3 regions of the Pseudarthrobacter arbutini genome follow, and region 2 is predicted to be linked to each of the others. Evidence: riboswitches for the same ligand, from Rfam matches in the RefSeq annotation. Region 2 holds a riboswitch; each other region holds the start of a gene.
The links. Region 2 has a riboswitch for cyclic di-AMP ahead of ACX80V_RS16440 (LysM peptidoglycan-binding domain-containing protein). Riboswitches for the same ligand answer to the same signal wherever they lie in the genome.
Positions count from the first base shown of each region.

Region 1: it holds a riboswitch for cyclic di-AMP, as region 2 does, so the genes downstream of both, ACX80V_RS15095 (aggregation-promoting factor C-terminal-like domain-containing protein) here and ACX80V_RS16440 (LysM peptidoglycan-binding domain-containing protein) in region 2, are expected to answer to the same signal.
Region 3: it holds a riboswitch for cyclic di-AMP, as region 2 does, so the genes downstream of both, ACX80V_RS17385 (C40 family peptidase) here and ACX80V_RS16440 (LysM peptidoglycan-binding domain-containing protein) in region 2, are expected to answer to the same signal.

Region 1 covers NZ_JBTNDQ010000012.1:155,255-164,966, reverse strand. The annotation lists gene ACX80V_RS15115 (winged helix-turn-helix domain-containing protein) at 1-614, opposite strand, end outside; gene ACX80V_RS15110 (hypothetical protein) at 613-942, shown strand; gene ACX80V_RS15105 (response regulator transcription factor) at 1,233-1,973, shown strand; gene ACX80V_RS15100 (HAMP domain-containing sensor histidine kinase) at 1,981-3,534, shown strand; cyclic di-AMP (ydaO/yuaA leader) riboswitch at 3,635-3,787, shown strand; gene ACX80V_RS15095 (aggregation-promoting factor C-terminal-like domain-containing protein) at 3,793-4,533, shown strand; gene ACX80V_RS15090 (HAD-IA family hydrolase) at 4,605-5,303, opposite strand; gene ACX80V_RS15085 (VOC family protein) at 5,379-5,753, opposite strand; gene upp (uracil phosphoribosyltransferase) at 5,816-6,451, opposite strand; gene ACX80V_RS15075 (phosphatase PAP2 family protein) at 6,494-7,186, opposite strand; gene tadA (tRNA adenosine(34) deaminase TadA) at 7,310-7,816, shown strand; gene ACX80V_RS15065 (DNA glycosylase AlkZ-like family protein) at 7,897-9,180, opposite strand; gene ACX80V_RS15060 (glycosyltransferase) at 9,184-9,712, opposite strand, start outside.
Region 2 covers NZ_JBTNDQ010000014.1:104,015-113,726, forward strand. The annotation lists gene ACX80V_RS16390 (endonuclease/exonuclease/phosphatase family protein) at 1-293, shown strand, start outside; gene ACX80V_RS16395 (SulP family inorganic anion transporter) at 316-2,010, shown strand; gene ACX80V_RS16400 (thioesterase family protein) at 2,059-2,862, opposite strand; gene ACX80V_RS16405 (DedA family protein) at 2,893-3,405, opposite strand; gene ACX80V_RS16410 (biliverdin-producing heme oxygenase) at 3,409-4,077, opposite strand; gene ACX80V_RS16415 (NUDIX domain-containing protein) at 4,146-4,664, opposite strand; gene ACX80V_RS16420 (DUF1918 domain-containing protein) at 4,719-4,919, opposite strand; gene ACX80V_RS16425 (DNA alkylation repair protein) at 4,973-5,533, opposite strand; gene ACX80V_RS16430 (TraR/DksA family transcriptional regulator) at 5,603-5,965, opposite strand; gene ACX80V_RS16435 (aggregation-promoting factor C-terminal-like domain-containing protein) at 6,066-7,355, opposite strand; cyclic di-AMP (ydaO/yuaA leader) riboswitch at 7,570-7,740, shown strand; gene ACX80V_RS16440 (LysM peptidoglycan-binding domain-containing protein) at 7,744-8,574, shown strand; gene ACX80V_RS16445 (protein adenylyltransferase SelO) at 8,644-9,712, opposite strand, start outside.
Region 3 covers NZ_JBTNDQ010000016.1:35,532-45,243, forward strand. The annotation lists gene ACX80V_RS17355 (cold-shock protein) at 1-233, shown strand, start outside; gene ACX80V_RS17360 (DUF3027 domain-containing protein) at 243-788, shown strand; gene ACX80V_RS17365 (MFS transporter) at 834-2,168, shown strand; gene serC (phosphoserine transaminase) at 2,254-3,384, opposite strand; gene ACX80V_RS17375 (iron-dependent transcriptional repressor DtxR) at 3,662-4,357, shown strand; cyclic di-AMP (ydaO/yuaA leader) riboswitch at 4,512-4,730, shown strand; gene ACX80V_RS17380 (M23 family metallopeptidase) at 4,734-5,558, shown strand; cyclic di-AMP (ydaO/yuaA leader) riboswitch at 5,707-5,869, shown strand; gene ACX80V_RS17385 (C40 family peptidase) at 5,940-6,614, shown strand; gene ACX80V_RS17390 (NlpC/P60 family protein) at 6,784-7,530, shown strand; gene ACX80V_RS17395 (HNH endonuclease) at 7,767-8,267, shown strand; gene mobA (molybdenum cofactor guanylyltransferase) at 8,345-9,055, shown strand; gene ACX80V_RS17405 (DUF6457 domain-containing protein) at 9,052-9,345, shown strand; gene ACX80V_RS17410 (molybdopterin molybdotransferase MoeA) at 9,311-9,712, shown strand, end outside.

The sequences.
Region 1 (9,712 bases), on a different contig from region 2:
AAGGTCAGGTTCAGGGATTCGCCGTCAAGGTGGACTTCGCGGCGGGCGAGGTCGATCAGGACGCCGGACGGGCGCAGGTCCTGGGGCTGCTGCAGCCGGGCAGTCTCCGTGCGCTTCTGCGCGTTCACGGTGGGGTCACCGAAGGTGGAACGGACGACGTCGAGCGCGGAACCGGGGGTGCCGGCCGGGGCCACGGCCACGGCCGCGTAGCTTTCGGCACCGGTCACGAGTGACTGTGCGTATGCGCGGATTTCCTGGGCAAGTTTGGCAATGGAGGTTCCGGCAGCCGCCGCGGTCTCCTCGTCGATGCCCATGTAGAGGACAAATCCGCGGGCCACGGTGTCGTTGGCGACGGGCCGCACGGCGTTGGGTCCAGCGACAACCGGAGTGGGCGCGGTCAGCGGCGCTGCTTCGGCAGGCTGGACGGCGCGGAGCTGGCCGTAGGAATTGGGGTTGTAGCCCTGCGGTGCGTAGCCGGGGGCGGGGAAGCTGGCGCCGGGGGCGGCCGGGGCGAACGCCGGTCGGGCACCGAAACCCTGGCGAAGGCCGGAAGCCTGGCCGGCCTTGCCCGCGTTACGGACGGAGATGTGGACGTATCCAGATGCAACTGACATGAATGCTTACCTCAATGTGAATGGCCGTCATCGCGGCTCGAATGCTGGTTGTCCCCGCAATGAAATCTGGGGATGGCGCCCTACGCTGGGCTGGGGGCGAATGCCTAAGAACTTCGTGGGGTCTGAAGATCAGGCGTGCATTCGACAACAGCGCATGTCGGCAGCAGCGGATGTGCTGGGCCAATATTCTGCGGCTGCAGGTGCTGTTGAGTTCTTGTTCACAATTGAAAGTGTGCAACGTAACAATGAAAACTTGCAAGTAACAATGGGTGCAACGTTCCGCATACTGAGACAAAATGCGGATTTGTGTTACAGATCACCATTCTGATTTGGCGGCAAAATAGGAGTTGTTGTCCGCCAAGGGTGCGCAAATGGCCCTCTCCGGCGAACAATGTTCGCCCTTTCGCCATACTAAGACCTTGAAATTCACTGGCCAATTACTTGCCAAGATTCCCTGCTGGGTTTTGCCGCCTGTCCAACGGAGAAGGCGGCCGCCTGCGGATTATCGGCGCCCGCCCTGCCGGGCAGATCGCCCATCCAGCTCGCTAGGCTGGGATTCACAGCGTGCGCACAGGAACCCCATAGCGCGGGCTAACCGAATGATCGGAGAGTTGTCCCATGGCCACTTCGCACTCCATGACCAACAACCTTCCCCAACTGACCCACCCGGACGGCTCCCCCATCCGCGCCCTGGTGGTTGACGACGAACCCAGCCTTTCCGAGCTCATGAGCATGGGGCTGCGCATGGCCGGCTGGTCTGTTGCCGTGGCTTCGGACGGCCCGGAGGCCGTCAAGCTTGCCAAGGAGTTCCGCCCGGACGTCCTGGTGCTGGACGTGATGCTGCCAGGGTTCGACGGCGTTGAGCTGCTGGGCAGGATCCGCGCCTTCGCGCCCGAGGTACCTGCGCTTTTCCTGACTGCCAAGGACGCTGTCCAGGACAGGATCGTGGGCCTGGCGGCCGGCGGGGACGACTACGTGACCAAGCCGTTCAGCATGGAAGAGGTCCTGTTGCGGCTGCACCGCCTGGTCCAGCGCTCCGGCGTTGCCGCGATGGACACTGCCGAACTTGTGGTGGGCGATCTTGTCCTCAACATCGACACCCGCGAAGTGACCCGTGCGGGCGACGCCCTCCAGCTCACCGCCACCCAGTTCGAGCTGCTCCGGTACCTCATGGAGAACCCCAAACGCGTCATCAGCAAAGCCCAGATCCTGGACCGCGTCTGGAACTACGACTTCGGCGGCCAGGCCAACATTGTGGAGCTCTACATCTCCTACCTGCGCAAGAAAGTGGATGCAGTGCACCCGCCCATGATCCATACCGTGCGGGGCGCCGGCTACGTCATCAAGCCGGCTGAGTAGCAGCTCGATGTCCTCGCCGCGAGCAACCCCAGCACCAGCCCGGAGCTGGCTGAAACCGGACACCTGGCATCTGCGCACGCGCCTGATCTTGTTGGCCATGGCCCTGCTGGTGGCCATCTGCGGCGCCGTGGGGCTGTTCAGTTACGCGTCCATGGATTCCTTTCTCACCGGGCAGCTGGATGAACAGCTGAGCCAGGCCGCCGAACGGTCGAACGATCCGGGCCGCCCGCCCATGGGCGGATTCAACGGCAGGCCGGACCCGCTTGACTCCCGCGGGCAGAGTGTCGGAACGCTGAATGCGCGGATCCTGGACGGCCAGATCCCCAGCGGCGGTTTCCTGGACTCGGACACCACGCGCCTGGCCCTCGACGCCGAGGACAAGCAGACCCTGCTGGCGCTGACGCAGAACGGCCTTCCCGTGAACCGCTCGCTGTCCAACGGGGATTACCGGATTGTGGCAGTGCAAACCGGCTACGGCGATGTCCTTGTCACGGGCCTTCCGCTCGCCGCCAAGGAGAGCACGCTGGCATCGCTGGTGTGGACCTTTGTGTTTGTCTCCTTGGGCGGCCTGGCGCTGATCGGACTGGCGGGAACCGTGCTGATCCGGCGCACCATGAAGCCGCTGGAGCAGCTTTCCGAGGTGGCAACCCGGGTGGCCCGGCTCCCGCTGGACGCGGGCGAGGTGGCACTCGCGGTGCGCGTCCCGCCGTCGAACTCCAATCCCGGAACCGACGTGGGCAGCGTAGGGCACGCCCTCAATCAGATGCTGGACAACGTCGCCAACGCACTCGAGGCGCGGCAGCGGAGCGAGACCAAGGTGCGGCAGTTTGTTGCCGACGCTTCCCATGAGCTGCGCACCCCGCTGACCGCCATCCGCGGGTACACGGAGCTGATGCGGATGACCGAGAACTTCACGCCGGACGGCCGGAAATCCCTGGCCCGGGTCCAAAGCCAGTCCGAACGCATGACCACCCTGGTGGAGGATCTGCTCCTGCTTGCCCGGCTCGATGAGGGCCAGCCCCTGAAGCTCAGCGAAGTAGACCTCACACAACTCGTGATCGAAACCGTCAGTGACGAGAAGGTCATCGCCCCGGACCACCACTGGCGCCTTGAACTGCCTGACGAGCCGCTCGCCGTCACGGGTGATGCGTCCCAACTGCGTCAGGTGCTTGTCAACCTGCTCTCCAATGCGCGCAAGCACACGCCGCCGGGGACCACGGTGGTCACCGCTGTCACGAAGTCTGCCAATGGCGGCGCAGCGGTGACGGTAACGGACGACGGCGGGGGCATCCCTGCGGAATTCGTAGACCACGTTTTCTCCCGGTTTGCCCGCGCAGACGCGGCGCGCAAGGGTACGGCGCCGGCCTCGGGCGCCGGGGCGTCCGAAGGCACTAGTGGCTTGGGCCTGTCCATTGTCCAGTCGATCATGGAGGCCCACGGCGGGAGCGTGGAAGTGACATCGCGGGCCGGACGGACGGAGTTCGCGTTACTCTTCCCTGCCGGCGCGCTGGCGCGACCCACTGGCACCCGAGCCCAGCAAGGCGACACACCGTCGTCGTGATTCCTGTTACCAAAATGTGACTTAAGCTTCCAGCTCCTGTAGCGTCGATGAGGTGTGGTTCCCGTTTGGGCCGCATATCCGGATGACGCCAAGCTCTGCCGCTTCCCGGATTCCGTTTTCAGAGGCAGAGGCGGGGGACCCACCGTCCCGGGCACCAAGTGCCCTTTGGGGTTAAGCCAACACGTGATTGTGCCGTGTGGCCGGATGCCCTCATCCGAACCCGACAGCTAACTCCGCAGGTGTGAGAGGCGATCCATCATGTCTGAATTCAAGGTAGAACCGCGCCCGCAGGGCGACAACAAGTCCGATAGCCACCGCAAGCAGACCCGCTTCGGCGCAGCTATGTCCCCACTTTCCAAGGCCGCCCGGATTCCCTCCGTGGGCCAGCGCGTCGCGGTGTTCGCCACCGCGTGCGCCCTGTTGGTCGGTGTAAGCGCCGCAGCACACGCTTCCGAGTCGGCCTCGCTTGCGGCCAGCGCCAACCAGGCCGCCGAAGAAGAGAACGCCCAGTCGAAGCTCAGCTTCGAAGCGGCTGAGATCCAGGCCCCGGCCACTCCGGAAGCGGCTCCGGCTGAAATCAACGTCGCGCCCCAGGCCGCCGATCCGGCACCTGCCCCGGCACCTGCCCCGGCACCGGAACCCGCTGGTGCTCCTGCTCCGGCCCCCGAGCCTGCCCCTGTTGTGGCCGTCAACGACCCCGCAGGAGCGCAGGCCTACGCTGCCGGCCAACTGGCGACGTACGGCTGGTCCGCTGACCAGATGCAGTGCCTGCAGACGCTGTGGACCAAGGAATCCGAATGGACCACCACGGCCACCAACGCCAGCAGCGGCGCGTACGGCATCGTCCAGTCGTTGCCCGCTGAGAAGATGGCGAGCGCCGGCGCGGACTACGTCACCAACTACCGCACGCAGATCAACTGGGGCCTGAACTACATCCAGGAGCGCTACCAGTCACCGTGCGGCGCGCTGAACTTCCACCTGTCGCACAACTGGTACTAAGCCGACCGAGCGGCGCCGGCGGCTGGCGTCGCTGAGCTGCGCCGGCGGATCACGATAGTGATCCGCCGGCGTCAAAGCCGGAAAGAAATGAGCTTCCGTCCCGCGGCGTCCGTTTCCACGGAGGCGGTCACGGCACGGTAATCCGCGATATGCAGCACGCCTGCCGGCAATTCGCCCGCATTGGGACCCACGGCCACCGTCCGGATACCAGCAGCAACGCCTGCCGCTATTCCGGCGGGCGCATCCTCAAAGATCACGGCGTCCTCCGGATTGACGCCCAGCAGCCCGGCGGCCATCAGATAGCCTTCCGGGTGCGGCTTGCCCCGTGTGACCAGGTCCGCCGTCACGGCGATGGCCGGCATGTCCAGCCCGGCAGCGTCCATGCGGATGTCCGCCAGGGTCCTGTCCGCTGAAGTCACCAGCGCCACTGCCTCGGCCGGGAGGCTGCGAAGCAGGTCGGCAGCCCCCGGCAACGCGACGATACCGGCAGTCCGCACCCGTTCCATCGCGCCCAGTTCCTCGGTGAGGGCCTCGACGTCCGCTCCCCCCGGCGCGAACCGGCGTACGGTATCGGCAGCCTGGACGCCATGCGAAGTGCGCAGGATTTCGGCGATGTCCAGGCCGTACCGGGCCGCGAATTCTCCCCAGACCTCCTCCACTGCTGCCGTGGAGTCCACCAGTGTGCCGTCCATATCGAAAAGGACGGCCCGGCATGTCAGTGCTCGTGTGGCGGCAGGTACTCGTGTGGCGGCAGGTGTGGGGATGTTCATGCTGCCTATTTTGCCTTAGGCGTCACCGGCTTAAGTGTCACGGGCTTAGGCGTCGCGACCCCGGGCATCACGCCCTTAGGCGTCACGGCCCGGGATGTACTGCACCGCCCACTTGTTGCCGTCGGGATCCGCGAAGTAGACGAAGTGCCCCCAGTCCTGGATGTCTATGTCGCTGACCTCCACACCGTTGCTCTTGAGGTGGTCGTGGGCAGCCTGGATGTCGCCGACCACCATCTGCAGGCTTGGGGCCGTACCCGGAGGGGCGTCATTGAGGCCCTCGCCAATACAAATGGAGCAGGCGGATCCCGGCGGGGTCAGCTGGACGAAGCGGATGCCATCCATGGGCCGCTCGTCGAAATCCGGGTTGAAGCCAACTTTGTTGACGTAGAAATCCTTGGCGCGGTCGACGTCGGATACGGGCACAAAAACGAGTTCAAGTTTCCAGTCCATGCGCCACAGGCTAACGGCGGCGGCAGGAAAGCGGAAGACCTGAAATCCGAAGCAACCCCGAATCAGCCAGCGATGCCGTACAGGCGGTCGCCGGCGTCGCCCAGCCCGGGAACGATGTAGGACTTCTCGTCGAGCCGTTCGTCAATGGAGGCCAGCACGATGGTCACGTTGGCCTCGGCCAGTTCCTCTTCGAGCTTGGCCAGGCCTTCCGGCGCGGCCAGGAGGCAAATGCACGTGACGTCGGAGGCGCCGCGCTTGAACAGGAACTTGATGGCTTCGCGCAGGGTTCCGCCGGTGGCAAGCATCGGATCCAGCACAAAGATCTGCCGGTCCGTCAGGTCCTCCGGGAGCCGCTCCGCGTAGGTGATGATGTCCAGGGTTTCCTCATCGCGGGCCATGCCCAGGAAGCCCACCTCAGCGGTAGGGACCAGCTTGGTCATGCCCTCGAGCATGCCGAGCCCGGCGCGCAGGATGGGAACCACCAGAGGCGTGGGCTTGGTGAAAGCGGTGCCCACTGTGGTGCTGACCGGCGTCTCGATGGTGACCGGCTGGGTGCGGACCTCACGGGTGGCTTCGTAGGCCAGGAGGGTCACCAGCTCTTCCGTCAACTGCCGGAAGACCGGTGACGGAGTGTTCTTGTCCCGCAGGACGGTGAGCTTATGGGCGACCAGCGGGTGGTCCACAACGAGAGTGCGCATGCGTCAAAACTATCACCCGCGCGGGCAGCGCCCGGCCGGGAATCAGCTCGACGGATCGTCCCTCAAGGCGGGTTGTTCGAACGTGGGTGCCGGGCCCGCGTGCTCGCGTTTCCGCAGCACATGGAACAGCCGGTGCGCCAGGATCACGATGCCCACCCAGGCAAGGCCCAGGAACCAGCCGGCCATCACATCCGTCAGCCAGTGGTGGCCCAGGAACACCCGGCTCAGGCCCATCGCGATGATGAAGATCACCCCGGCGATGATGGCCGTGATGCGCGCCCACAGCAACTCGAACTGGAGGCACATGACATAGACCAGGACACCGATCACCACCGTCGTATTCAGCGTGTGGCCGCTGGGGAAGGACGGAGAGGTCTCGTACGGCGGGACCGCTTCCGAGTGGTCCGGGCGGTTGCGGCCCACCAGCCGCTTGCCCACCGTGGTGGCCAGTGTGGAGACGGCCGCGGCGCCGCCCACCAGGATGATGGGCCGCCAAGTCCGGCTCAGGAACGTGAGCCAGGCCGTAAGGATGCTTGCCAGGATGGGCATGCCGATGCCCCCGCCGATGTTGGTGAAAGCCGTTACCCCGGCATCCAGTACGGGGTTCCGCAAGCCCTGGGACAGCTCCAGCGCGGGCAGGTCCAGGGCGGCCAGGCCCTCTTCATCCACCACGTTGTCGTAGACCTCGGCACCCAGGAGCGCCATGGTGACCACCAAGGCACCGCCAACCAGCATGGTGATCCACAGCGCGGCGTACGGTTTGAACCATTTGCCCAGACGGTCCCTGAATCTGTCCACGATGCCTCCCCGGCGTTAATGCTTTGCAGGCTGGATATCCTTCGAAACTATCATTGAGCCATGGTCGCCGCAGAAAAGAACCACCTCGAATGGATGGGTCTTGCCCTGGACGAAGCCCGGCGCGCGCTGGCCACCGGGGACGTGCCGATCGGCGCCGTGGTGATTGGGCCCGACGGCGCCGTGCTGGGTTCCGGACGGAACCAGCGGGAAGAACTGGGAGACCCCACTGCCCACGCAGAGATAGTGGCCATCCGCCAGGCGGCGGACCGGTTGCGTGCCTTGTCCAAACTCGACGGCGGCACCGGGGACGGCTGGCGGCTGGCCGACTGCACGCTCGTGGTGACTCTGGAGCCGTGCGCCATGTGCGCCGGCGCGGTGGTCCTGGCCAGGATTCCCCGCGTGGTCTTCGGTGCCTGGGATGAGAAAGCCGGAGCGGCGGGCTCGGTGTTCGATGTCCTCCGCGAGCGCCGGCTCAACCACTGGGTTGAGGTGTACGGCGGGGTCAGGGAAGAGGAGTGCGGAGCGGTCCTCAGGGACTTCTTCGCAGCGCACCGCAGTCGGCTGTAACGGGTCGTGCTGTGACGGGTCGTAGCGGGCTGCAATTCGTCTCGGGCCTGCTGTAGCGCTCTCACCTGCCTGCACGACTCTCAGCCTGCGGCATCCAGGGCGTCGATCCTGTCCTGGCGCGAGGCCGGCGAGTCCAGGCTGAACGAGCGGAAGTCGCCCAGTTCGTCCCGGATCCAGGCCTCTACCTCGGCGATGCGCCGGGATACAGCGGGTGTGGCCCCGCCAAAGAGCCAATGGGCAATCCGTGATTTCCCGGGATCGTATTGCCACAGCCCGATGATCCGGCCGCGGTCGAAGATGGGATGATCCGGCAGGTCAGCCTGCAACGCCAACGTGGACCCCAGGACCTGCTTACCCTTGTCCTGCTCGGCAAACAGATCCCCCGAGTTCCTGCGGAGCAGGACCAACGAATCCGTGCCGGCCAGCAGCTGAATCTGTTCCTCCGCCGGCGCCTCGAACGACGCAAGCCGCCCGACGTCGTCGGGCATCATCCACAACACCTCACCGTTGGCGGTGGGAACCTCCACCGCCCCAGTGGCGGCCAACGCTGCCTTCGTGTGGGCCAGGGTGAACCCGGTGAACCATTGCGACTGCTTGACCGTGGCGCCGCCAGTCCAGCCGAGATAGCGCTGCAGCAGGAGACTGCGGGCGGCTTCGTCGTCCATGGCGGTGGGCGGCAAACCCCACAGTGTGTAGGCGTAGCGCTGCTGATCCAGCCGGCCGTTGGCGGGCACGCGCCGGATCCGGCCGTCCGCCTGGAGGAGGCCCAAGGCCGTGGGCAACGTGGTGGCCGCGCCCTTCTTTTTGCCCTCCTCGCCGAGGTTCCGGACCGAATCGCCCAGGAGATCCTTGAGCTGTTTGGGGTCCAGCGGGTGGCCGGCCTCGGCGAGGGCGTGGAGGATCTCCTCCTCCAGCAGCGTGATCTCGCCGCGCTCGACGCCCATTCTTGCCAGCACACGGAACGGCGCCACGGCAGCGTCCCGGCCAATCTGGAGGCCCCACGCGAAGTCATCCTGTCCCAGCACATAGGTGCAGCCGCGGGCGGTGGGCAGCTCATGGATGTTCAGCGACAGGACGTCGGCATCCGCCCGCTCACGGCTAGTGCCGGCGCGGGCAAAGAGCGTGAGGTACGGGTTGGCGCCGCCGACGGAACGGGCCCAGCCCGCGCTGCTAAACACGTCGGCGGCATCCGCGCCCTGGAGTGTGCCGTCGAGGCCCTGCTTGTGCCAGGCCCATGCCCTGAGGAACTCCGGAGTGAGCACCTGCGGATCCGGGGCATCTTGGCTGAAGGATTGTGGGGTCACGGCTTGGGGGATCACAGCTTGGGGGGTCAATACGGCGGCGGAGGTCGGCAGCGTGGTCATGGCTTATTGTCCACCGGCCGTACGCGCAGCGGTAGGCATCCCCTCGGCGGAGTTTTCTTCAGCGGGCGATTTGGCATGAGGCGTTTTAGCAGGCGTGCCGAGGATTTCCAGGACGTTCCGGGCGGTGGAGTCCCAGCCGGGCAGCCGTTCCCGTGCCGCCAGGGCAGCGGAACGCCAGCCGACTCGGAGGGATTCGTCCACCAGCCACTGCCGGATCACGGCAGCGAGCACGTCCGCGTGGTGGTCTTCAGGTCCGTTGCCACGAGGTGCGTCGCCTTCGGGTCCGGCGAGTCCGACGGCGGCACCTGGCACCGCAGATGTCCCGCCATCACGTTCACCACCACCACGCTCGCCGTCCGGTCTTCCCGCGAGCCTGCCGGCGAGTCTCCCGGCGAGGCCCAACGCGTCCACGGCGCCGGTTCCCTCCCTCACGATGACGGGAATGCCGTGGGCCAGCGATTCCGTCACCACAAGCCCAAAGGCTTCGGCCCGCGACACGAGAAGGCTCAGGTCTGTCCGGTTCCATTCGTTC
Region 2 (9,712 bases):
GCATGGGCACCGGCCTTATGACTCTGATGGTGGGTGACTTCAACTACCCCTTCTTCACGAAAAACCTCAACGAACACATGAAGAACACCGGCTACGAACTCTCCCTCAGTGACCGCCGGACCTACACACGCTACAAAGTATTTAAGGGCCACTTCGACTTTGCCACGTCCCTGGGACTAAACATCGAGAATGTGGAAACCCTGCCCCGCGGCGCCTCCGACCACCTGCCGATCCTGGTGACCGCCGAATATGGCCAGGATTCGACGCCGTTCCAGGAGCCCCCCGCGTCCTGATTTCACCAATTTGGAGGCCCGAGTGCGGCACGACTGGATCAACAAGGCGCTACCCGGCGTTGGTGTTGCGCGTGGCTACAAACGGTCGTGGCTGAAGTCGGACCTGGTGGCCGGGGCAGCCTTGAGCGCAGCCCTGGTGCCGGCAGGAATGGCGTACGCCGAGGCCAGCGGGCTTCCTGCGGTGAACGGGCTTTACGCCTCCGTGGTGCCCATGATCTTCTATGCCGTGTTCGGGCCATCCCGGGTTGTCATTGTGGGGCCCGATTCAGCGCTGGCACCCATGATCGCGGCCGCCATCCTTCCGCTGGCCGGGCGGGATCCGGAGCAGGCGGTGGCCATGGCCGGAGTGTTGGCCATCCTGATCGGCGTCTTGCTGATAGCAGGCCGGATCTTCAAGCTGGGGTTTGTGACGGGATTGCTGTCCGGGCCTATCCGCGTTGGATACCTGAACGGCATCGCACTGGCCGTCACCGTCAGCCAGCTTCCGCGGCTGCTGGGGATCGACGTCTCCGCCGATGGCCTCTTTGAACGCCTCACGTCCCTGGCCGGGGCGGTCTTCAGCGGCGGTATCAATCCCGTCGCCCTGGCTGTGGGTGCGGGCAGCGTGGCCGTCATTGTCGCCGGCCGCCTTCTTCCGTGGAAGGTGCCCAGCGTCCTGTTCGCGGTGGCCGGCTCCATCGCCGCAGTGGCCGTACTGGGCCTGGCCGGACAGCTGCCCATGGTGGGCGCCCTGCCGCAGGGACTCCCGGCCCCTGCGCTGGGCGGAATTGGCATGGACGACGTCCTGGCATTGGTGGGCCCTGCAGCAGGCATCGCGCTGATCGCTTTTGCGGACACCTCCACCTTGTCCAAGAGCCTCGCCGCGCGCCGCGGAGTGAGGGTCAACGGCAACGAGGAAATGGGGGCACTGGGCATTGCCAACGTGGCAACGGGGGTGCTGGGCGGCTTTCCGGTGTGCGGCAGTTCCTCCCGCACCCCGATTGTGCTCGACGCCGGGGCGAAGACGCAGCTCAGCGGTGTGGTGGCAGCCTTGCTCGTGGTCGTTTTTATGGTCGTCGCACCGGGGCTGACGGCTTTCCTTCCCACCGCCACGCTCGCCGCCGTGGTGATCGTGGCGGCGTCGTCGCTGGTTGATGTGAGAACGCTGGTGCGCCTCGTCAGGATAAGCCGGATCGAGGCCCTCCTCCTGGTGGTGACGTTCCTCGGCGTCGCCTTTGTAGGGGTCCTGCCGGGAATTGCCGTGGCCATTGGGCTGTCCCTGCTGGCCTTTGTCCAGCGCGCCTGGGATCCGTACCGCACCGAGCTGGCGAGCCTGGCGGACGTTCCGGGCTTCCATGACCTGGACCGGCATCCCGAAGGCCGGCGGGTGGAGGGGCTGGTGATTGCCCGCTTCGATGCACCGCTGTTCTTTGCCAACGGGGACGTTTTCGCCGAGCACATCCACGGCCTGGTGGACGCCGCACCCTGGCCGGTGAAATGGGTCATCGTGGCGGCGGAGCCGATCACCGGCCTGGATACCACGGCGCTGGATGAGCTCATCCGGCTCGACGATGAACTGGCGAAGGACGGCATCAGCATGGTCTTCGCGGAAATGAAGGGACCGATCAAGGACCGCCTGATCCGGTTCGGTGCCAGCGCACGGTTCACTGCCGACCATTTCTTCCCCACCCTGGACAACGCGGTGCACAGCTACAAAAGCGTCACCGGCGCCGACTAGTCACACAGGTCAGGTAGTCACAGCGGTCCGGTAGTTAGGGCAAGGCCGTCAGGTCCGGCGAAGCGTCAGGATCTGTTCGGCACGGCCGAACGGGCCCTGAAGATCGTGCAGGACGGTGGACGTGAGGCCAATCCCGTCGGTTCCGAAGGAGACGGCGTTGTCCAAGCCCAGCCATTCGCCCTCGGGCCTGCGGTACATGTGGATCTGCAGGTCCAGGTTGGGGAAGGCATAGCTGTCCTTGCCCGGGGGGACCCTGGCTGCGATGCCGTTGGCCGTGTCAACGAGGCCCATCAGGCGGGCCAGGTCGCCGCTGTCGGCTTTATCCGTCAGGGGGTGCTGGGTGCGGAGCCAGACGATGCCGGCGCCGGGCCGGTGGCCCTCGGCCACACGCATCTCCAGGGACCGGATGTAGCCGCCTGGCCAGATGGCAGGGCCGTCGAGCGGTTTGCATTCATCCGGTGCCGGGATGGCGGTGTCCTCGACCGCAGCAACCGCGGCCGTGTCGCTGGTGATCATCCGCCATGCGGTGGCGCGGATGGCCACCCGGCCGTTGGCAACCAGTTCTGCCTGCAGGAGCTCGATGGTACGGCCCGGGCGGAGGGTGGTGGTTTCGATCTGGAACCCGCCACCCGGGATCAGGCCCAGGATCTCGTAGCTCAGCCGGGCCATCCGCATGTCGTCGCGTGGCTCGTGGCGCTCCAGGCTGTCCGCCATCAGGCCGGAAGCCGGCGCCATATGCTGTTCGTGCTCGTTCCAGGCCCCCTGGGCGTGGATGGTGGAGCGGAAGTGCCCGCCGCCGAGCGACTGGTAGTAGTAGTCGCCGTCGGCCAGTTCCGGGAGTGCAGCAGTCAACATTGACCCTTTCGCTTGTTCGTGTGCGGCTCAGCCCACCTTATCTGCTGTGCCCGCCTCCGCCTGCTCGGCAGCGCTCCCCCGCGGCTGGCGCCGCCGTCGTACCAGCAGCCACGCGATAAGTCCCGCGGCCGCGGTGGCCAGCACGGCAATTCCCCACGGGGACCCGGCAACCAGCGCCAGCCACGCCTCAACCGCGGCGAGCCCGATCGTGGCGTAGATCAGGGCCCAGAGGATGGAACCGGCGACGGCGGCGGGAAGGTAGCGCCGCAGCGGCATCTTCGCAGCACCGGCGGCGAGGTTGACGGCCGTCTGCAGGCCGATGGTCAGGAACGAAAGGGTCACGGCGAACGGTCCCCACCGGCGGACGAGCGCCTTCGCCTGGCCGGCCCGCTGGCCGTTCCAGGACGACGCGAACCGCGTGTGTTCCATCCCGGCTGCCGCTCCCCGGCCGATCCAGTACGTCGCATTCACGCGCAGCATAACAATGGCGAACAGGCTGGCCGCCGCCACGCCGAAGGGCAGATCCAGGAACTGGTCCATGGGTCAGGCCGCGGGCTGCGGTCGGGCCCCGACGGCGAGCTGCAGGTCCGCGAAGATGTCGCCGTTGAGCCGGAAGGCATGGGCGGCGTGCGCGAGCACCTCCTCGGTCCCGTCCTTGTCCAGCGCCAGGGCGTCCAGCCGGAGCCGGTAGCCGTCCTTGTACTGCTTCATTTTCCCGATACCGGGAAAGAGGTAAAAGTTCAGGCCGTCGTCCGGGATTCCGTAGTGCCGCTGGACCAGGCGGTGGATGATCTGCCCGCCCGACAGGTCCCCGAGCAGCCGGACGTAGTGGTTGGCGAGCATAAACCCGGCACTGTGGTGTTCGCGGATCAGGGTGGCGTAGGCCGTGGTGGCCGGGACGGTGACAATCCGGCCGTCCGCCAGCCGGTCCTGCCAACCGGCACCGTAATGGAACGCCATGTCCGCCTCGAGGGCAGGCATGCGTTCCAGGGCGGGGTCCAGGCACCCTGCCAGCAGCGGATCAGAACCGTACTCGGACCGCGCCACCGATTCCATGGCGCCGTACACCGTGTAAAGCTGGGCAGTGAGGGCAGCGACGGCGGCCGCGTCCAGCCTGCCCTCGAGCAGGTCGCCCATAAACGGGGACGACTCAGCTTCTTCGTGGGCCGCACTGGTGGACTGTTTGAGCAACACGGAGAGCGGGGCGGTCATGTTCTTCCTCACGCGCAGCAGGGGGTCGGAACACCATTATGGCGCACCGCACTTAGGCAACCCTAATCTCACCCTTCCAGCATGCGCGTCCGCAGGTCCGGCCACGATGTTGCGAAACCGGGATGGAGCTCCTTTGCGTCCACCTCGTCCAACCGAACCCACTGGAGTTCGAGGCTTTCCGGATCGCTGATCACGGGCTCAAAAGGCGCGGTCACCAGCACCACAACGGTGGTGTAGGACCAGTAGCCGACGTCCAGCACAGACGTGAAGAGGACTCTCACATCCGCGGCCGGTACCGCGGCTTCCTCGTGCGCCTCGCGGAGGGCCCCGGTGACTGCGTCCTCGCCCTGGTGCAATGCTCCGCCGGGCAGTCCCCAGGTACCACCGTTATGGCTCCACAGCGCGCGGTGCTGCAGGAGAACGCCCTTGCCGGGGTCATAAGCCAGCACGCCGGCGGCACCGAACCTGCCCCAGAACTTGCCGCGGCCGCCCTCCACCCAGGCGTCACCGGGGTCCCGCGGACCGGTCCGGACCGGCGGAATTGTGAGGTTCGCGTCAGGGGACGTGGCAGCCAAGGAGTGATCCATTCCACCAGTCTGACAGGTGCCCGGTGGCCCGGACGCGCGGCCGCCCGCGGCGGGTCAGCCGGCCTGTCCCGCGTGTCCGCGTTCGACGGCGAAATCACCGCCCGGGTACATAACGGTTTCGTGTCCGTCGTCGAACCTGACCAGGTAGGGCGGATGACCTTCCTGACCACGGACTTCCACGATCACGCCGTGCCGATCCGAAGATCCGACGGTCCTCCCCCGGACGATAATCCTGTCGCCCTGCGCTGCCTCCATGGCAATCACCTCCAAGCCCCAGAGTACGACTGACGGGGACCGGGGAACAGGGGTCAGTCGCGTTCCGCGTCGCGGTTCCCGGAAATGCGCTGCAGGTCAGGTCCCTGAGACGCGATGAGCCGGGCAGCGTGGCGCAGCGCATCGTCGGGGTCCTGGTGCCAGCGGGTGATGACGACGTCGGCGCGCTGGCGGCCGCTTTCGCCCAGTCCCTGCAGCAACGGAACCACAACGTCGGCAATCAGGGGGTCCACCAGCTCACCGGTCTGCGCGGTTCTGATGAAGCCCTCCAGCCGGGTGAGGTCAGAGTGGCGAAGGAGGGCAACCTTGGACTGCAGCAGCACCACGGCGGCGAGCCGCCTCTCATAGACCGGCCGCCTGCCGGCACCGGGCCCGCCCCAGAGGAGAGATGCCAAAGCGGTCACTTCATCGTGGCCAAGATCCTTGAACTTCCTGCCGGCGTCGCGGACGGTGCCGCGTACGGCTCCTACGGACGATCCGTAGGAGCCTAGGACACCGCCAACCCGGGCCTCCACGTCCTCCGCCCGGTAGCAGGCGCCTTCATTCTGCAGGGTGGCATCGATGAAGCCGGCAGCGTCCTGCACGCGCCCGTTCACAGCACCCTCCCTCTCACGGCACTTGAAGTCACGGCACTGGAGTTCACGACATCTGGGTTCATGGCGCCGCTACCGTACCTGCCGGCCGGCCGCGGCGTGGAGGATGCAGAACGGCGTTGACGGGCGGGCTTCGAGCCGTCCCTCCGCGATGGGGTCCCCGCACACGGCGCACGTACCGTAGGTGCCCGCCGCAATCCGTGCCAGGGCCGCGTCCACCTGGTCAAGTCCCGCACTGCTCTGCTTCAGGAGCGCCGAGGCCTGCGACAGCTCGAACGCAATGGTGGAACCCTCGGGGTCGTGCTCGTCATCCACGTTGGAATCCTGGCGGGCGGCGTTGGCCGACGAAATGTCCGCACGGAGGGCGGGGAGGAGTGCGAGTTTCCGGGTGCGCTCTTCTTCCAGCAGGACCCGGAACCGTTCAAAATCGGGCATGGGAAAAGCCTAGTGGTTTGGCTTCGTCGGCATTGAATTCTTCAGCGCCGCGGAATTCGCCAAGCCCCGGGAACATGACCCGGCTGCCGTCACCGGCAGGTCAGTACCAGTTGTTGGCCACGGAATGGTTCCACGCGCCGCATGGTGACCCGTAGCGGTCAGCGATATAGGACAGGCCCCAGTTGACCTGGGTCCGGTAGCTCGTGAGCCAGTCGCTGCCCGCGCTGGCATACTTGCTGGCCGGCAGCGACTGGGCGATGCCGTATGCGCCCGAGTAAGGATTGGTGGCAGTGGTCAGCCAATTCGACTCCTTGGTCCACAGCGACGCCAGGCACGGAAACTGGTCCTGGCCCCAGCCGTAGGCGCCCAGCTGCCCGGCCGCATAGTTCTTGGCGCCCGCGGGGTCGTTCACAGCGCCGCCCGGAACGGAAGGCACGACGACGGGCGGCGGGACCGGCGTCGGGCTCGGGACTGGAGGCGGGGCGGGCACTCCCGGTACAGCAGGTGGGGCCGGAGCCGGTTTCTGTGCAGCGGCGAGGGCCGCCGCCTTGGCTGCCGCCTCCGCCTGTTGGCGTGCCTGTTCCTGCGCCGCGGCCCGCTTGGCGGCCTGCGCCGTTTCGTATGCGGCCAAGGCCACCTGGCCCTGCCGGAACTCCCCCTCCACCGCAGCGGTGGTGCCCTTGAGGGAGGCCAGCTGCGCGGTCAGTTCCTGGCCGTGCTCCTCCTGCTCCGCGATCTGCCGGGACATGGCCTGCCGGGCGGACTGGGCGGCATCGAGCTTGGTTCTGGCTTCGCCGGACAGGCGCTCGCGCTCGGCCCTTGCTGTCTGCTCCTGATCGGCCAGGGCGCGGGAAATGCGTTCGGCGGCTGCGGATTTGTTCACCAGGGCGGCAGTCTTATCGCTGACGATCTGGACGATATTCAGGCCTTGGATGCTGTTGTTCTGCACGGCGTCGAGGGCAACGAAGAAGCCCATGTTGGTGCCACCGGTCTTGTACGACTGGGCGGCAAGAGCCCCAATTTCCTTCTTGTACTGTCCCAATTCGGCCGCGGCGCGTGCGGTCTGCGCGGTCAGTGCGTCCACAGTGGAAGTGGCGGACTGAAGCGCCGCTTCGGCCACGGCGTATTCCGCGGCGGACGTTACGGCCGCATTGCCCAGCACCTCCGCTTCGGTCTGGAGTCCGCCCAGCAGCCCGTTGATCCTGGTGACCTCTGCCGCTTTGCCGGCCTCGCTTTGCTTGGCGTTCTCCACGTCCTGCCACGAGGGATAGCCGCCCGGCGGCGCGTCATCGGCGGCATGTGAGGGAAGCAGCGCAGCCGACCCCGCCAGTGCGACCGCTAGCAGGCCGGCGAGGGCGGGCAGCCGCATTTTTTGAACAATCCGGGACATAGTTGGTGAGCTTACCGGGCATATACGGATTACGGGGCCTGACCTGCAACATCGTTACCGATGAGGAGGGAATCCAAGCTGAAACACGGGTGGATTTGACACCTACATTCCGTTACCGGAATGTGACATTGCCGATAAGTGGAAGTTATGGTCGAACGGTGGCCCGGCTCAAGCCGGACCATTCCCGCCAGTATGCCGAGCCCTGCCGCTGACCGGGATCCAGTCGCTTTCCAGCTGGCAGGGACGGGGGAACCACGTTTCCACGGCTTCTTGCGAAGCCTTGGGGTTAAGTCGGTATCGCTCCGTTCCGTGCGGCGCCGCTACCGGCCGGGTATCTCCGACCCGAACCCGACAGCTCACCCCGCAGGCATGGGAGAGGCGATCAACCGTGTCCAAGAATTCCGCTTCCGCACGCCATCGTGTGGTTTCTGCCAGCTCTACCGTCCCTGTCGGCCTGTCGTCAACGGCCAAAGCACACGCCCTGACGTTTGGCCGTCCGGCCCTTGTGGCCGTTGCTGCATCCGGCCTGCTGTTCAGCGTCGGCGCCCCGGCACAGGCCGGAGTCCACGGCCCGGACAATTCCGGGAGTGTCAACGTTCAGGGCCAGGCCAGCGCACCCGCCCCGGCCGCAGTTGCCCCGGCTCCCGCCGCAGCCAACGTCCACACTGTCGTTTCAGGCGACACACTGGGCGCAATCTCCACCCAGTACGGCGTCGCACTCAACGACGTACTGGCTGTCAATGGACTCTCGCTGACCACCATCATCTACCCCGGCGATCAGATCCAGATCCCCGGTGCTGGCTACACCGCACCGGCACCGGCGGCACCCGCCGCGGCAGCACCAGCGGCTCCGGCGAACACCGGAATCCGCCTGGCCTCCACCGCCGCACCGGCGGCCCAGGCTCCGGCCGGCTCGCTCGGCGCGCCCATCCTGGCCTCCGCCAACGCACAGCTCGGCGTGCAGCAGGACTGCACGGCCATGGTGGAGAAGGCGCTTCGCTCGGTAGGTAAGAGCGTGGGTGACCTCGCGCCCGGCCAGTTCTACCAGTACGGCTCCGTGGTGGGCACCCCGGCCGCAGGGGATCTGGTCATCACGGCCGGCCATGTGGGCGTTTACGCCGGCAACGGCCAGGTTGTCAGTGGCGGGGTGGACGGTTACAAAACCGAAATCCATTCCATCAGCTGGCTCGCCGGAGCGTCCTTCGTCCGCGTAGCGTGATCCGACCATGCTCGACGGCGGCGGGCGGCACCCAGCCGCGCGCCGCCGTCGTCCATCCCTGGTGTTCGCTCAGGTCCCGCAGAAGGTCCGGTAGCGCCCGAAGTCTTCAGGGGCGGGGCCGGCGTAGCGTTCCAGCCCGGGGCGCTGCGTGTACGGATCGGCCAGGACGTCCACCAACCGGTTGAATGGGTCCAGGTCGCCTGCGATAGCAGCATCCAGGGCCTCTTCAACCAGATGGTTCCTGGGGATGTAGATGGGGTTGACCCTGTCCATCAGGTCCGCGTCCGGCGCCAGGGCCAGCCACCGTGCGGCCCAGGCGTCGAAGGCGCCCGGGTCCGCAAACATGGACCGCGCAGTTTCCGGGGCGCCGCGGGCCGCCGAGCCGAGGCTCCGGAAGAAGGAGGTGTAATCCACCTGGCCTTCCTGGAGCAGCGCCAGCAGACCATCCACTAGGGGCGACGCGACGTCGTCGTGCGTGTCCGGGCGCAGCCCAAGCTTGGACTTCATGCCGGCTGACCAGGCAGCGCTGTACAGGGTGCGGAAGGCGCCGAGGGATTCCACGGCGAGCGCCACGGCCTGGTCCTGGTCTTCATGGAGCAGGGGCAGGAGTGCTTCGGCGAGCCGGGTGAGGTTCCACTCGGCAATGACCGGCTGGTTGGCGTAAGCGTAGCGTCCGTCCGCGTCGATGGAGCTGTAGACCGCGCCGGGGTTGAAGGCGTCCATAAACGCGCAAGGACCGTAGTCGATGGTCTCGCCGGAGATGGCCATGTTGTCGGTGTTCATCACGCCATGGACGAAGCCCACCAGCATCCATTGCGCCACCAGGGACGCCTGCGCGGCTATGACCGCCTCGAAGAACGCGAGGTAGGGCTTGTCGGCGAGCGCCACGTCCGGGTGATGGCGGCTGATGGCGTGATCGGCCAGGCGGCGCAGAAGGTCCGTGTCGCCGTTGACGCGGGCGAACTGGAAGCTGCCGACGCGCAGGTGGCTGCTGGCCACCCGGGTAAGTACGGCCCCGGGCAGCATTGTTTCGCGGCGGACGGGCCGGCCCGTGGCCACCACGGCGAGGGACCTCGTGGTGGGGATGCCCATGGCATGCATGGCTTCGCTGACGATGTACTCGCGCAGCATGGGACCG
Region 3 (9,712 bases), on a different contig from region 2:
CCGACGGCCGCAAGGGTGCACAGGCCCTGGGCCTGCGCGTCCTGGACAAGACGCCGTCCATCGCCAAGGCTAAGCGGCCCAGCGCCCGGGACCTCGCACCGCTGGTCCAGGACCTGGTCAGCGTGCTGGACAACCTCTCCGGAACCCTGTCCGCGGGCAAGTACCCGGAAGGCAACAAGGGCAAGGCCATCGCGGCTGCCCTGCGTAAGGTTGCCGACGAGCTGGACGTTTAGGTCTTGGCCATGAACGCGGAAGCTGAACAGCCGGACACCACAACAGCGGAGAAAGCGGGCGCCAAAGCCGAGGCCAATCGCCGCGCCGGCGTGCCCGTGTGGCGTACCGGAAAGCCGGATGCCTTCCTCGCCGCTGCCGTTGGCGAGGCGCGAACCGCCATCGAGGGTATCGCGGCGGCGTCGGACATCGGTGCGCACCTGGCTGCCAAAAGTGAGGGCGACCGCCTGGTCACGCACCTCTTCGAATCAAGAATGGCCGGCTACCACGGCTGGCAGTGGTACGCGGTCCTGACCAGGAACTCCCGCTCCAAGGTGGTCACGGTCAGCGAGCTTGGCCTCCTGCCGTCGGAGGACTCCACCCTCTCCCCGGAGTGGGTGCCGTGGGCCGAGCGCGTCCGCCCCGAGGACGCACAGGCGGCAGAGGAAGAGGAGCCACGCGCTGCGGAGGTTTCCGCTTCGAAGCCGGACGCTTCGCAGGCCGAGGCTGACACTTCCGGGTTCGAAGACCGGGACGAAGGCTCCGAAGACGACGACCCCGCCGGCGAGGCTGACTAAGCAGTTGCCAATGCGCAGGGTTGAGAACCAAGAAGGCCGGCACTGATGTCCACCTTCAAATCCCTGCACATCCTCAACTACCGGATCTGGTTCCTCGGCGCGCTGGTTTCCAACATCGGAACCTGGATGCAGCGGACGGCCCAGGACTGGCTGGTGTTTGACCACCTCACCGATCACGACGCCGGGGCCATGGGCATCACCATGGCGCTGCAGCTGGGGCCGCAGCTCTTCCTGGCGCCGGTCGCCGGCCTCGTGGCGGACCGGTACAGCCGCCGGCAGCTGCTCATCATCACCCAGTCACTGATGGCCCTCCTGAGCACCGGCCTGGGCATCCTCGTGGTGCTCGGCGCCGGCCAGCTGTGGCACGTCTATGGCTTCGCCCTGCTGCTGGGCATGGTCTCCGCCCTCGATGCCCCGGTGCGGCAGACCTTTGTCTCTGAACTGGTGCGGGACGATTACCTGCCCAACGCCGTGGCCCTGAACAGCGCCTCGTTCAATGTCGCCCGGATGATCGGGCCCGCCGTGGCCGGCGTCCTCACCGTGGCGGTGGGTCCCGGCTGGGTGTTCCTGATCAACACCTTCACGTTCCTGGCCATGCTCCTGAGCCTGTGGAAGATCCCCGCCGCGTCACTGCGCCAGCTTCCCCGGGCGGCTCCGGGCAAGGGCCGGATCCGGGAGGGGCTGCGCTATGTGCGGTTCCGGCCGGACATTGTGGTGGTCCTGGTGGCCGTGTTCATCGTGGGAACACTCGGCCTTAACTTCGTGCTGTTCATCGCCGCGATGGTGGGCACGGAATTCGGGCTGGACGCCAGCGCGTTCGGGCTCATGAATTCCATCATGGCCATCGGCTCCGTGGCAGGCGCGCTGCTCTCCGCCGGCCGCGGCAAGCCCCGCTTGCGGATGATCTTCGGCGCGGCGGCTGCCTTTGGGGTGACCTCGGGACTGGCCGCGCTTGCCCCGGACTACTTCTGGTTCGGCGTGGCGCTGGTGCCGGTGGGCCTGTTCGCAATCACCATGATGACCAGTGCCAACGGCTACGTCCAGACCACCACCGATCCCGTGATGCGGGGCAGGGTCATGGCCCTGTACATGGCCATCTTTATGGGCGGCACACCCATCGGCGCCCCGTTGGTGGGATGGGTGGCCAACGTCGCCGGCCCCCGGTGGTCGCTTTCCGTTGCGGCCGCCTCCGGGATCATCGCCGCCGTGATCGGAATGATCTGGATCATCCGTGCCCAGCGGCTCCGGCTCACCTTCAACCGGCGCGCCCGCGGCCTGCGCTACTTCGGCGTCGTCTCCCACCTGGGCGTCCAACAACCGGGGGACAACGCAAACGGCGCCGCCCGGGACGAAAACCCGGACGACGCCGTCGGACGCTGACAACTGGCCTCACCACAAAAACAGCGCGAACGGACACTTGGGGCCCCGGTTTCGGGGCCCCAAGTGTCCGTTCGCGCGGGTGCGGCTACTTGCGCAGCTTGCCCACCACGTAGTCGATGCTTGCCAGCAGCGCGGAGACGTCAGCCGGCTCGATGGCAACAAACGTGGCGATCCGGAGCTGGTTGCGGCCCAGCTTGCGGTACGGCTCGGTGTCCACGATCCCGTTGGCGCGGAGCACCTTGGCGATCGCGGCGGCGTCGATCGAGTCGTCGAAGTCGATGGTGGCGATGACGTTGGAACGGTCCTCCGCCTTGGCCACGAACGGGGTGGCGTACTCGGAGGCCTCGGCCCAGGAGTAGATCCGGCCGGCGGAGTCAGCGGTGCGGGCGGACGCGAAGTCCAGGCCGCCGTTGGCGTTCAGCCACTGCACCTGCGCGTCGAGGGTCACCAGGGTGGAGAGCGACGGCGTGTTGTACGTCTGGTTCAGCTTGGAGTTGTCGATGGCGGTCTGGAGGTCCAGGAAATCGGGGATCCAGCGACCACTGGCCTTGACCCGGGCGGCGCGTTCCAGCGCGGCGGGGGAGAAGAGACCCAGCCACAGGCCGCCGTCGGAGGCGAAGTTCTTCTGCGGGGCGAAGTAGTAGACATCGGCCTCGGAGACGTCCACGTCCAGGCCGCCGGCTGCGGAGGTGGCGTCCACCAGGACCAGGGAACCGGCGTCGGCGCCCGCGACGCGCTTGACCGGAGCCGCGACACCCGTGGAGGTTTCGTTCTGCGGCCAGGCGTAGACATCCACGCCAGCCTCGGCGGCCGATACCGGACGGGTGCCGGGCTCGGACTTGATGATGGAGGAGGCGTCCAGGAACGGGGCCTTGTTGGTGGCTGAGGCGAACTTGGAGCCGAACTCGCCGAAGGACAGGTGCTGGGCCTTCTTTTCCACCAGGCCGAAGCTGGCGACGTCCCAGAAAGCGGTGGAGCCGCCGACGCCGAGGACCACTTCGTAGCCTTCGGGGGCGCGGAAGAACTGGCTGATGCCTTCACGGACGGAGCCTACGAGGTTCTTGACCGGAGCCTGGCGGTGGGAGGTGCCCAGGATCGTCTTGGACGCCGCTGAGAGCGCTTCGAGCTGCTCCGGCCTGACCTTGGAGGGTCCTGCGCCGAACCGTCCATCCTTTGGCAGGAGGTCGGCGGGAATAGTGATGCTGGTTTCGCTCACGGGGGCTCCAATTTCGGCATGGACGTGGCTCACGTCCGGGCGGTGGGGTGGCCGGTAGTCGGCGGTGACTGCATAAGGACCTCCTTTATTCTGCCTGAACCCTCGAATGGGCGGGGAACCGGGGCCGTCACAGTCCGGCCAATGAGACTGTTTGTCTCCGCCCGGGCATTATCCAGACAAATTCAAAATAGGCTAAGCTTTTTAGCGGACCTCGCCGCTGAGCGGGACGCGATACGGTGGGACAACGCAAGGTACTGCGCTCGAGGAGCTGAGCTGGATGACGGATCTGATCGATACTACGGAGATGTATCTTCGGACCATTTTGGAGCTTGAAGAAGAGAACATCGTTGCTCTTCGCGCACGCATCGCCGAACGGCTGCGGCATTCCGGACCCACGGTGTCCCAAACCATCGGCCGGATGGAACGCGACGGGCTGGTCGTGGTCTCCGGAGACCGCCATCTGGAGCTCACGGAAGCCGGGCGGAAACGCGCTACGGAAGTGATGCGCAAGCACAGGCTCGCGGAACGGCTCCTGGCGGATGTGATTGGCCTGGACTGGGCCTATGTCCACGATGAAGCGTGCCGCTGGGAGCATGTGATGAGCGAACGCGTAGAGCAGCGCATCTACGAATTGCTCAACCACCCCACCGAGTCTCCGTACGGCAACCCCATCCCCGGGCTGGCCGCCCTGGGCGGGCCGGCGCCCGCGCTCCCAGACGCCGGTGTGATTAATCTCCTTGATGCGATGCAGGGCTACGGGCCGGCGTCGAACGTGACAGTCAGCCGGCTGGCTGAGCCCATCCAGGTGGAACCTGAGCTGCTGGTCCAGCTGGATGAAGGCGGGATCAGGCCCGGTGCCACGGTGTCCCTGGAGCGCGTCGGGGAGTACATTTCCGTGCGCGTGCCGGGAATCGAAGGGGCGCTCGAGTTGCCCCCGGAAGTGGCATCCCACGTCTTCGTTTCCGTCAGCTGACGGGAAGGCGGTCCGCCGCGTGGGGCCGCGCCATAGCGCAGCGACGCAAGGTTCCGCAAAGATAACGGAATTGTTACTGTCCAAGTTAATCACCTATAGTTGAAACTCAGCGTCGATACAAAAGCGTTACCTGATCCGGAGCCGAGCTCTGCCAGCGGATCAGGTGCATCAGTCACCAACTGGCAGAGGCGGGGGAACCACAACCGGCAGTCGTAAGACTGCCTTGGGGTTAAGTCCGTCAGCAGCAAGCCTCTTCCAGCGAAGGATCCTCACGGGATATCTCTGCGCCAAGTGCTTGTCACGGCGGACCGGGTCTTTGAACTCTCTGACCCGAATCCGACAGCTAACTTCGCAGGCTACCCAGAGAGGAACATTCTTGACCACGCAATACTCCAGGGGCCGCCGTCGCGCGGTGGGTCCCGCCTCGGCGCCCAGAGTGGCCGAGGATTTCAGCGCGGAGAGGCCCCGCGACCCACAGCGGGAAGCCCGCCGCCGCCGGGGACCCTTCCGGCAGATGACGGATTTCGCCGCCGCCAGTGGCCTCGGCCAGAAGGCCGGCATCGCCTTGGCAGCGACAGGCCTGGCTCTCACCGTGACGGTTCCTGTGACCGGCCCCGTGATGGCCACTCCGGCACCCGGCCAGGCTGCGTCGGCCGTTTCCGCTGCTCCGCAGCCCGAAGTTACCGCCGAAGCCGCCGCCCAAATTGATTTCAGCCGCTCGTCCGTGGTGACCCAGGGTGATCCCGACGGCAAACTGAAGCAGCTCCTGAGTGCCCAGTCCGCGGGATCCATTACCCGCGCCGCCTCTGCCGGAAGCCTCGGCTCGCCGCTCGCCCAGCTGGCTACGGCCTCACCCTTCGGATTCCGAGTCAGCCCGATTACCGGCGGCTCCGGCGACTTCCACCGTGGCCAGGACTTCGTGGCACAGTGCGGAACCTCTGTCCTGGCTGCTGCCAGCGGTACCGTCACCTTCGTTGGCTGGCACCAGTACGGCGGCGGCAACCGCGTGGTGGTGGATCACGGCAATGGCCTTGAAACCACTTACAACCACCTCTCCTCCGCCAGCGTCAAGGTAGGCCAGACAGTCAGCCGCGGCGATGTTGTTGCCCTCAGTGGCACCACGGGCGCGTCCACGGGCTGCCACCTCCACTTCGAGGTCCAGGTCAATGGCGAAGTCGTTGACCCCACCGGCTGGCTCTGACCCAAATGATGGCCAACTCTCGAATCGCAGCGACGTGCCGTGACCTGAATGTGACATTGGCTCAGAACTCCTGTAACGTCTAAAGCGCGTCAACTTTTCCGAAGTTGACGTTCTTGAGTGGATTGCCTAGCTCTGCCACCGCTCAAGGTCCGTTCGCATGACATCGTCTGGCAGGGGCGGGGGAACCAATTTTGGTCTTCGATTCTGAAGGCCTTGGGGTTAAGTCGCAAAGCTTCCACTGTGAAGCAGCGCGGCCGGGTGACTCCCATCCGAATCCGACAGCTCACCTCGCAGGCATTGGGAGAGGCTACCTTCGTGTCTTCACGCCATACTTCTGCGCGTCACCGCGCACAACCGGTTCGCACTAACCCCTTGGGCTCCGTGTCCAAGGCCGTCAGTGCCAATGCCGGGACCGTAGGTCGCCAGGCTGCTGTTATCGCAGCTGCATCAGGTCTGATCCTGAGCATGGGGCTTCCGGCCAACGCCGCGGATTCCACCGCCGGCGTTTCCGCCTCTACCGAGTCCGGTTCCGCGCAGACGGCACTTGCCGTAACTGCCGCGCCCACGGCTACCGTTTCCTTCGAGCGCCCCGTGATCAAGACCACGCCGGCACCGAAGGTTGAGACGGTCCGTGCGCAGTCCACGGCCTCCGAAGCCGGGGCTCAGGGTGCTGCCGCAACCGAGGCCGCGGCCTCCAAGCTCGCGGACACTGTCTCCTCCGCCGCCGCTTCGGGTCTGGCAGCAGTTGCCTATACCGGTATCGGCAACCCCTACCTCTGGGGCGGCACCACTCCCAATGGCTGGGACTGCTCAGGCTTCACGCAGTGGGTCTATGCCCAGGCCGGCATCAGCATTCCCCGCACCAATGCCTGGACAGCGATGCGACCCACCGCCACACCTGCTCCCGGTGACCTGGTCATGCAGAATGGCGGCGCCCACGTTGGCATTTACGTCGGCAACGGCATGATGATCAGCGCACTGAACCCGTCACAGGGCACTCTGCTCCACTCCGTGGCATCCACGGGCACCTCCGCGTTCTTCACAATGGCCCCGTAGTTCCTGCAATCCAGTTCCTGCAGCCCTGCGCTGCCGGAACCGTTTTTTCGCGAGAAACTCTTCGCTAAATCCCCGTTCGGGGCGTGCCGGCGTACCCCCAAGATGCCGGCGCGTCCAAAGCCCTTAGGCTGCCCACGCGGTCCTGAGGAAAACGAAAGAGAGAAAATTAATGACTACACGTGCAACTGTTGCACGGCACCGCGCCGAGGTCGCCAAGACCAACTCGCTGGCTGTCATTGCCAAGGCTGTCGGCGACAACGCCGGCGGCATGGGCCGTCAGGCTGCGGTTATCGCTGCTGCTTCCGGCCTTGTCCTGACCAGTGGTATCGCTGCGAACGCGGCTGACACCGGCGTCCAGCGTGAAGCTGCGTCCGCTTCGAACCTTGAGGCTGAGGTTTCCGCCCCGGCCATCATTTCGGCTGCTTCCACCATTGCCATCTCCTACGAGAAGCCCGCAGTTACCACCACGCCGGCTCCCGTTGAGGCTCCCGCGCCTGTTGTTGAAGCTCCGGCTCCAGCCAAGGCCGCGGCCACCATCACGGTAGCGTCGGCAACTCCGGCCGCTCCGAAGGCTCCGGTCTCCGCCAGCGGCAAGGGCCAGGCCATCCTGTCTGCAGCCTACGCACAGCTCGGTGTGATGCAGGACTGCACCATGCTGGTCACGAACTCGCTGGCTGCCGTGGGGATCAACTTCCGCGACTGGCCTGCAGGCTACCTGTCCCTCGGTCAGACCGTGAGCGCCGCCGAGGCCCAGCCCGGCGATCTGTTGTACTACGCCGACGGCGGCGCGGGCGTTGCCCATATTGCCGTCTACGCTGGCAACGGCCAGGCCGTGCACGGGGGCTACAACGGCAACCAGACCGTTGTGTTCAGCGCCAATGTCGGCTCCGGCCCCGTTTACATCCGCGTGTCCTAGCAGCTGATTCAGCCTTCAAAGGACCCCCGCCACACGGCGGGGGTCCTTTGCTGTCTGCTGTCTGCTGCCCTGATCCGGTGAGGTGCACGAATCCGACACGTGACGGCGGCCGCTTCTGCGATTAGCTGATCCCGGGATTCTTTGTTTACTCTTGTGGTGTCGATCCATAGCCCGGACATGCCGGGGGCAGCCGGCCCTCGTGCCCCTGACGGGTGCGGCCACAAAGAGGTACGTGCATGCGCACTCTCGTTCTGAATGCTGGATATGAACCGCTGGCGGTAGTCACCTTCCGCCGGGCGCTGGTGCTTGTGCTCACGGGCAAGGCCAGCGTCATTGCCGAGGGCGATGATCCCGTGGTGGGACCGCAGGAGATCCTGGGCCGACCGTCCGTGATTCTCCTGAACCGTTACATCCGCCCCAGATACAACCAGAGCACCGCAGTCAGCCGCCGCGGAGTCCTGCGGCGGGACGGCCACCGCTGCGCGTATTGCGGCAAAGGTGCCCACACCATCGACCATGTGCAGCCCAAATCACGTGGCGGCGCCGACTCCTGGGAGAACCTGGTGGCCGCGTGCCTCCGGTGCAACAACACCAAGGGTGACCACACGCCGGCTGAAATGGGCTGGAAGCTGAGGTTTGATCCGGAACCGCCGCATGGCACCATCTGGCAGATCAAAGAACTTGAGAAGCCCACTCCGGCCTGGGATCCGTTCCTGCTGCCCGAACGGGCCGCCTGAGCGGGCCGCCCTGTTCCGGTCCCCACGGCAGTTCCAGCCCCGCGCAGCATTCCAGCCCGCGCGGTTAAGCTGGGAGGGTGGACGCTGACCCTCTCGACTTCGATGCCGTCATCCTCGCCGGCGGCCGTTCGTCGCGGCTCGGTGGCGTGCCCAAGCAGAGTCTGACGTACGACGGCGACTCCCTGTTGCGCCGCTCCGCCGCCGCTGCGAGGGGAGCCCGGGCCGCCGTCGTGGTTGGTCCGGACACCGGGGAGGTGCCGGCCGGCGAAATCCCTGCCGGGGTTCTCCGTTGCCGTGAAGAACCCCCGTTTAGCGGACCCGCGGCCGCCATTGCGGCCGGGCTCGCGGCCCTGGCCGCTGCGGATGGCAGCCGCCCCGGGCTGACGCTGGTGCTGGCCTGCGACATGCCCAACGTGGGGCAGGCGGTGGCGGTGCTGAAGGCTACTTTGCGTGCGCGAGGACCCGCCGCCGGAGCGCCCGCGGGCTTGGGGCCGGACGGCGTGGTGGCCGTCTCGGAGGATGGCCTCCGTCAGCCGTTGGTCGGTTTTTATAACACGGCTGCACTACAACGTTCCGTGGCGGAACTGGAAACCACAGGACGCTTAATCAACGGTTCGGTGAGGGCACTCCTTGCTAGTCTGGACGTGCAGCTTGTCGCCGTTCCGGCCGGCTCCACGGCTGACGTGGACACCTGGGACGATGCCGCCGCACTTGGAGTGGCCGGTCCGGATCCCATAACCGGGCTCCGGGGCAACACCGCCGCAGATGATTTGGGAGGCAGAGCGTGAAAAGCCAGGACGAAACGCTGGAAGAGTGGTGCAGGTCCCTGCTCCAGGCGTATGAACTGGAGGATGTCCAGATCGACGTCAACACCATCCTGTCGCTGGCCGGCGTGGCAGCCCACTCAGTGGTCCGCCCCGCCGCCCCGCTCACCACCTTTATTGCCGGCTTCGCCGCCGGCCTGGCTGCGGGAGCAGGGCAGGCCACCAACGCCGCCGCCATGACCGCTGCCATGGACCGTGCCCGCACCCTGGCTGCTGACTATGACGCCGAATCCGCCGGGACGCCCGTCGAATGACTCCCGTTCAGTGACCGCCGCCCCCGGCGACGTATCCGAAAACCCCGAGCAGGAAACAGCCCCGGCAAAGCACCTTGCCCACACCTGGGACGAGGCTCGCAAAGCCGCCTTTGACATCGCCACGCCGATTCCGCCGGGCCGGGTTCCGCTGAGCCACGCCCTGGGCAGGGTCCTGGCCGAAGACATCACCGCGTTGCACGACATGCCGCACTACGCGTCGTCTGCGATGGACGGATGGGCCGTCAACGGCAGCGGTCCGTGGATCGTGGCGGAAGCCGGCCAGCGGCTGGCACCCCACCAGGGCAGCCCCATTGTCACGGGCGGACTGATCCCGCCCGGCGCCAAAGCGGTCCTGCGCAGCGAAAGT